DNA from 2 places in the Staphylococcus sp. mip270_02 genome. Region 2 is predicted to be linked to the other one. Evidence: predicted binding sites of a transcription regulator. Region 2 holds the regulator's gene; the other holds the start of a gene.
The links. The regulator LexA, encoded in region 2, represses DNA repair genes until DNA is damaged. The targets are predictions, from matches to a motif close to CGAACATATGTTCG.

Region 1: the regulator LexA is predicted to act here: its motif matches at 2,067-2,080, upstream of ACW5YJ_RS10200 (YolD-like family protein).

The regions. Positions count from the first base shown of each region.
Region 1 covers NZ_CM132934.1:2,169,791-2,173,219, forward strand. Annotated here, with positions in the region: gene ACW5YJ_RS10180 (hypothetical protein) at 1-218, opposite strand, end outside; gene ACW5YJ_RS10185 (hypothetical protein) at 259-1,071, opposite strand; gene ACW5YJ_RS10190 (XRE family transcriptional regulator) at 1,086-1,271, opposite strand; gene ACW5YJ_RS10195 (hypothetical protein) at 1,429-1,587, opposite strand; gene ACW5YJ_RS10200 (YolD-like family protein) at 1,634-2,044, opposite strand; gene ACW5YJ_RS10205 (hypothetical protein) at 2,212-2,760, opposite strand; gene ACW5YJ_RS10210 (peptidoglycan recognition protein family protein) at 3,063-3,429, opposite strand, start outside.
Region 2 covers NZ_CM132934.1:1,966,127-1,969,555, reverse strand. Annotated here, with positions in the region: gene guaC (GMP reductase) at 1-267, shown strand, start outside; gene ACW5YJ_RS09280 (CAP domain-containing protein) at 288-1,301, shown strand; gene lexA (transcriptional repressor LexA) at 1,497-2,120, opposite strand; gene sosA (DNA damage-induced cell division inhibitor SosA) at 2,266-2,496, shown strand; gene ACW5YJ_RS09265 (DUF896 domain-containing protein) at 2,626-2,874, shown strand; gene tkt (transketolase) at 2,951-3,429, shown strand, end outside.

The DNA of each region.
Region 1 (3,429 bases), 200 kb from region 2:
ACTGAATACCTCATTAAATCCATATTATACGCAGTTATAGCATCAACATAATTTCTTTGAGCATCATTCAAATTCGTAATCCATTTATTTTGTTCTTCTAACTTAATTTGCACATATATTTCTTTACTTTTTATTTGAAAATTAGTTATTGCTGTAAATAGTGCCGCTATTACACTTGAAGATAATATAATCGCAATTGTACTTAATATTATTAACACTCCTTTTATTTAATCCACCTATTCATTTAGGTGTTGTATTTTAATCTTTATATAGTTTAGTATATTCTTTAATTAAATCATCTCTATTTTTGTATTTCATATTATTGAATGAACAATTAACCTTATCAAAAATTTTTTCGACTTTTTCTTTTTTATCATTAAAAAAAACTTTGTTTTTTTTAATGATTAAATCGATTTGGATTTTTTCTATTATTTCTTCTCGTTTATCGTTACTAAATAGCAAGGAAATATTCTTTTTATTATCTACAGAGTAATGCTCCCATAAATTTATAGATTCTATTGGAATATCATTCTTTTCTACACTCTTGATTAATCTACGTGTTTCATCATAATTAATAATCCCTTTTATTTCATTATTAAAGTTATTAGAGTTTTCATAAAGGGTTCGAATATCAGAATATAAAATGATAGAAGTTTGACTTAGGTATTCATCTTTAACTTTGCTTAAAATTTCTTTAGTTTCATTAGATGTACGTTGCAGTTGTCTCAAACCATCTGGCTCTAAAAATCCCCCACCTCTAATCAGTTTGTTAATAAAATTTATTTTCCTTTCAACATACTCCATATTTTCTAAAACATCTAGATTTATTTCCATATTTTTACTTAAATCATTCATTTTTATTTCTTGTTTAAATAACTTTCTTGATTCGCTACCAGCTATTTTAGCACCAAAATACGCGCCTAAGAAAGTTGTAATCAATCCCATTATGCCTACTATAATTTCTGCTTGTTCAAAGCTTTTCCACATTTTAAATCTAAATAGAATTAAAATTAAAATTATTAATAATTGCGCGACCAAGCCAATGATAAATATTTTAAAAAATGCCTTCATAATTTCTAAACCGCCTATTCATCTAGATGGATTTTCGCATATTCATACAATGCTACACCTTTTTCAAAACTTAAATTTTCAAGCTTCCTTTCACCTCTGCGTATGCGTCTAATAGAAGATGCATCAACGCCAGTAGCTTTTTCTATTTCAGACGCACTTATATCAGATTCTATTAATTTTTTTACTGTTTCTATTATCATAAAATTTAGTGAACCGTTTATTTGTTTACTTTAATAAAAAGTATATTGCGATTGCTAAAACGCTAAAACCAATTACATAATTTAAAAATGTTCTAATTCTTATTTTAGTTAGATTTGTCATTTTTATCACCTCGATATATAATAAGGTGGAAGGGGATTAACTCCCCAACCAATATTTTAGTAGTGAAGCAATGGTTGCTATCCCTAAGCAGTAATTTCGGAAGGTTCTGCTTTTGGTTTCTGCAATCGTTGCTTCTTTTTCTTTCCGTTCTAAACGGTTCACTGTTTGCCACCTCCTTACTACACTTCTTATCATACAGGACAATCGTCCTTTTATCAATCCTTTCTTCCCTTTTTTTAAATTATTTTATCTCGACAATATCTAACAAATTAACCTTACTGAAACCACTTTCTTCATATAAATGGAGTGTTTGTGTGTGAACATCTACTTTGTGTATGTAAACTTTTTTAGTTTTAATATAACCATCTACAAAATAACGCAATTCAATTGTTGGGTCGTGATACATTTTTAATATCAACTTATCATTTAGATCATTCAATTGGTGATTGCTTAGTATGGGTTTATCAATTTTATTTTGGTCTTGTATGTATTGTTCTAGTTGTTCATATTGTTCAGGCATTGTTTTGAAGGGTTGCCATTTAACCATTCCACGTCCTTGTGGTATACGTGGATTAAGATATTCTCTAGGTATATTACGATAATCAGTTTCATATTTATATTCATCCGGTGCGTCTGGATTTATTATTTTCATTTTACCATCTCATGAACATAATAGAACACTTGTTCGTATAAGTAAAGATGTAATTTACATATAAATAGACATAAAAAATAACCACCCAGTGACATGTGTGGGTGGTATTATATATAGTATCAAGACAAGAAGAAACTCGTTTCACTCGTTCCTAAAACAACAAAAAATCATCTAAATTTAGAACGAATCTCATCAAGAGTTTCATTTTCTAAAGTAGTAAGATTTTTAAGTGATGTTCTTTTGTATTTACACTTGGGACATTTATATTTATAAAATCCCCAATAAGTTCGAGTATCTTTCATCTTTCTCTTATCATTAGGACAATAAGGACCCCTAACTTCACCTATTTTAACTTCTTTTAAATCTTCAAATCTAACTTTTTCCAAATCATTACTCATCCAAGGCTCTGAAAGATAATCAAAAAAAACATCCCATTTGAAACCAAAACATTCCATTTTTATAGACCCTTTATAATCTTGCATTACAAAAAATCCAGATGGATCATCTTGCAATTTGTCTATGCGTTTTTTTATAATAAAACGAACTACTAGAATAAACAAAAGCAACAAAAACCAATAAAAATAAAATTTATATTTAATCAGAAAATCAAAACTTATAACTTTAAAACTCAAAATATACACTAAAAAATTAGTAATTAACGCAACTAAAAATGAAATACCTAAATCATATAAAAAAGCCCTAAATTTTGAATTCATAATAACCTCCTTAAAATTATTTTACTACAAGGCCTAATACATATTTAGATTTCACTTACTAAAAATGTTTTATTCCAATTGCTTTATTGACGTTGAGCCTCGGAATCTTTTAACAACATCAAAATATACATTTGAATTATATCATAAAAAATAGGGCAAGCACATAAGCGTCTGCCCTAAATATAATATTGATCTCGTGGTGCCATTACGAGTTATCAATAATTAAATTTTAACACAATTCATTTGTGCTTAATATATTATTTATTTAATCTTATATAAGATAATCTCTATAAACTCATTCTCTATTTAACTTCTAATTTTCCCCATAATGCTTTTTCTTTTAATAACTTCTCTTCTTTATCAGTAATCTCACCTATAGGCATGAAGAAATTATCTTTTTTGTTTGCTCCATCTGCTTGATATTTAAATCTAATCCACCACAAACCATTTTTCTTATCTTTGATAACTTGGTCGAATTTCACATATTCACCAGGATAAATCCATGACCCTTTATCTACTTGAGCTTTATTTAATCCCATTGCGCGTCTTACGACAATTGGTTCAGTATTACTCTTATTTGCTGTAAATATTCCATTCCATCCCCATACTGTGCGAGGTGGTTTTGCTTTGATAGGTTCTTTTACATCTTTTGCTACTTTTTGTGTTGGT
Region 2 (3,429 bases):
TCACCTGGTGAAACAGTGGAATTAGATGGCAAACTATATAAAGAATATTTCGGTAGCGCCTCTGAATTCCAAAAAGGTGAACATAAAAATGTAGAAGGTAAGAAAATGTTTGTTGAACACAAAGGATCATTATCTAATACATTGATTGAAATGCAACAAGATTTGCAAAGTTCAATTTCATATGCGGGTGGCACTGACCTTAAATCATTAAGAAAAGTGGATTATGTAATTGTAAGAAACTCAATTTTTAATGGTGATAGAGACTAATATATTAGTAGGTGTAAAAAATTAGAAAATTATTTTTGTATGTACTTACTTTCTTAGTAGTTATTCTTGTCCTACCAATCAAAGAAACAGAACCAATGATTACAGTACAACAGCAATTAAAGGATAAAGTTGCTGATTGGTCTTCATCAAAAACAACTAATGAAGATGCGTTGAAAGTACCAAGTAAACAAGAATTTGCAGTTAACAATATTCAAATGAATATGACTAAAGACGCTGTAGAAGAAAAGCTAGGGCGTTCCCAACGTGTCTCATCAAATGAATATGGTACAAATTGGCACACGTATTATTCGGATGGTTATAGAGGGTTTGTGATGGTTAGTTATATAGATGATAAAGTAAATGCGCTATATAGTAACCAAAACGTTATATCATCAAAATCAAAAATTAAATATGGCACACCTAAAGACAAGGTAAGGGACCGTTTAGGTAAACCTATTACTGATAAGCAAAAAGGGCATGTGAAATTTGATGTTCAAGATGATGAATTTGATAATTTTCATAAAGACAAAATATACACAACAGCTTTTTATGATAAACATGAGAGCAATAACTTAACAGCACTATTACAAGTTAGTGAAAAAATGGAAAACCGATTACAACAACAATATGGCGCACCATCTGAGGGATTAGCACAAAGCTTTGAATTGCAAAACTTTGATTTAGTTAATTCAGAACGAGTACAGCATGAGTTAGAGCCACTTAAATATTCTACTGGTATTTCTGAGACGGCTAGAAAACACAGTAAAGATATGGCTGAACATAATTATTTTGATCATAATAATTTATCAGGCGATACTCCATTTGATCGTATGGAAGCTGACGGACACAATTTTAATGCAGCAGGTGAAAATTTGGCATATGGTCAAACAAGTAGTATTTATGCTCACCAGGGCTTAATGAATTCATTAGGACACAGAAAGAATATTCTTAAGAAAGAATTTAATACGCTTGGTGTAGGTGTTGACTTTAATAAAAATCGTCAGCCTTATTGGACAGAAAATTATACTGGATAATGTTTAAGGTTTGTTGTTTGAGGGTATCTGTTATCATGTGAGGATGAAAAGTTATGACAACAAACAAAAAAGATAAAACAGAAGATATACTTGAAAAAGTAAAAGATGTTTTAGAGAAAAAAGATGAAAAAAGAGAGGGTGCGCGATGAGCGCATCCTCTTTTTTTGAGAGTGTTAGCATTAGTCGAAATATCAATTACATTTCTCTAAATAATCCAACCACTTTTCCTAATACAGTTACATTATCAAGATAAATTGGTCCCATTGTACTATTTTCCGGTTGCAAACGATAACGAGTTTTTTCTTTATAGAAACGCTTAACAGTCGCTTCATTCTCTTCTGTCATCGCAACGATGATATCTCCGTTCTCTGCAATAGTTTGACTTCTAACGATAACTTTATCTCCATCAAGAATACCAGCTTCAACCATACTGTCACCAACAACATTTAAGATGAATATATCGCTATTATGTGTTGAAGTGAAATGTTCTGGTAATGGGAAGTATTCTTCAACATTTTCAACCGCAGAAATAGGTACGCCCGCAGTTACTTTCCCTATAACAGGAACGTGGATTGTTTCTTCCATATTAATTGATTCACCTAATTGCTCTGACACAATTTCAATGGCACGAGGTTTAGTTGGATCTCTTCTAATATAACCTTTTTCCTCTAATCTAGATAAATGGCCATGGACTGTTGAACTAGAGGCTAATCCAACAGCTTCTCCAATTTCTCTAACACTTGGCGGATACCCTTTGGATTGGACGGTTTGCTTGATATATTCAAAAATTTCATTTTGTCGTTTAGTTAACTCTCTCATAATAGGCACTCCCTAATTTAATTTGACTTAATTATAGCATGATTATAGCATTTTTACAAACGTTTGTTCGTTTGGTTGTTGACATAGAACAGATGTTCTGATAAAGTAACTATACAAACAAATGTTCTAGGAGTGGTTATAAATAATGAAGAACTATAAATCGCAAATAAAGTCTTATATTATAGTGTTAACGGTGACAATGGTACTTTGCGCCTTGTTTATATTAAGTGCACACAATAGTGCGAATTCAGAACAGACGTACGAAATGACTGACCATCAAATGACAAGTCAATCAGTAAATGGCGAACAGAGTAATAATGAAACTAAACTACAAAGCGAACAAACTTCACAGCAAGTGATGGCAGCTGTTCACTAATAGTTTTTTAGTGGCGTGAACTTTAGTGAATGTAAATGTTAATATAATGGTGTTTTTGTGAGCGAAACAATTTAGTTTCGTTCATTTTTTTGTTATATTTTTCTATATCAATAATATCGGAGGTTTATTATGGCTGATAAAGACGGTGTAGATTTACAACGTATAAATGAATTAGCAAAAAAGAAAAAAGAAAAAGGCTTGACTGAAAAAGAAGCTAAAGAACAATCTAAATTGAGAAAAGCTTACTTAGATTCATTTAGAGAAAAATTTAAGCAGCAAATTGAAAGTACAAGAGTCATAGATCCTGAAGGAAACGATGTAACGCCTGATAAAGTGAAAAATATATTAGATTCTAAAAATAAAGAAGATAAAAACTAAATCAATTTTTTGTTAAATAGATACCAAATAAGGTATAATAATATAGAAACTTGCTAGAAGAAAGGAAGTCATTTAGATGAATAAAGAAAAAGATCAATTAGCGGTAGATACGATTAGAGCGCTAAGTATCGATGCAGTTGAACAAGCAAATTCAGGACACCCTGGATTACCAATGGGCGCTGCTCCTATGGCATACACATTATGGACACGTCACTTGAATTTTAATCCCCAATCAAAAGATTTCTTTGACAGAGATCGTTTTGTATTATCAGCTGGACATGGTTCTGCGCTATTATATAGCTTATTACATGTTTCAGGTAGTTTAGAATTAGAAGAATTAAAAGAATTTAGACAATGGGGTTCTAAAACACCAGGACATCCTGAGTTCAAACACACTGATGGTGTAGAAGTTACAACTGGTCCACTTGGACAAGGTTTTGCTATGTCTGTTGGTATGGCTATGGCTGAGAAGCATTTAGCAGGTAAATTTAATAAAGAAGATGCTAAAGTTGTTGACCATTACACATATGTTCTTGCTTCAGATGGTGACTTAAT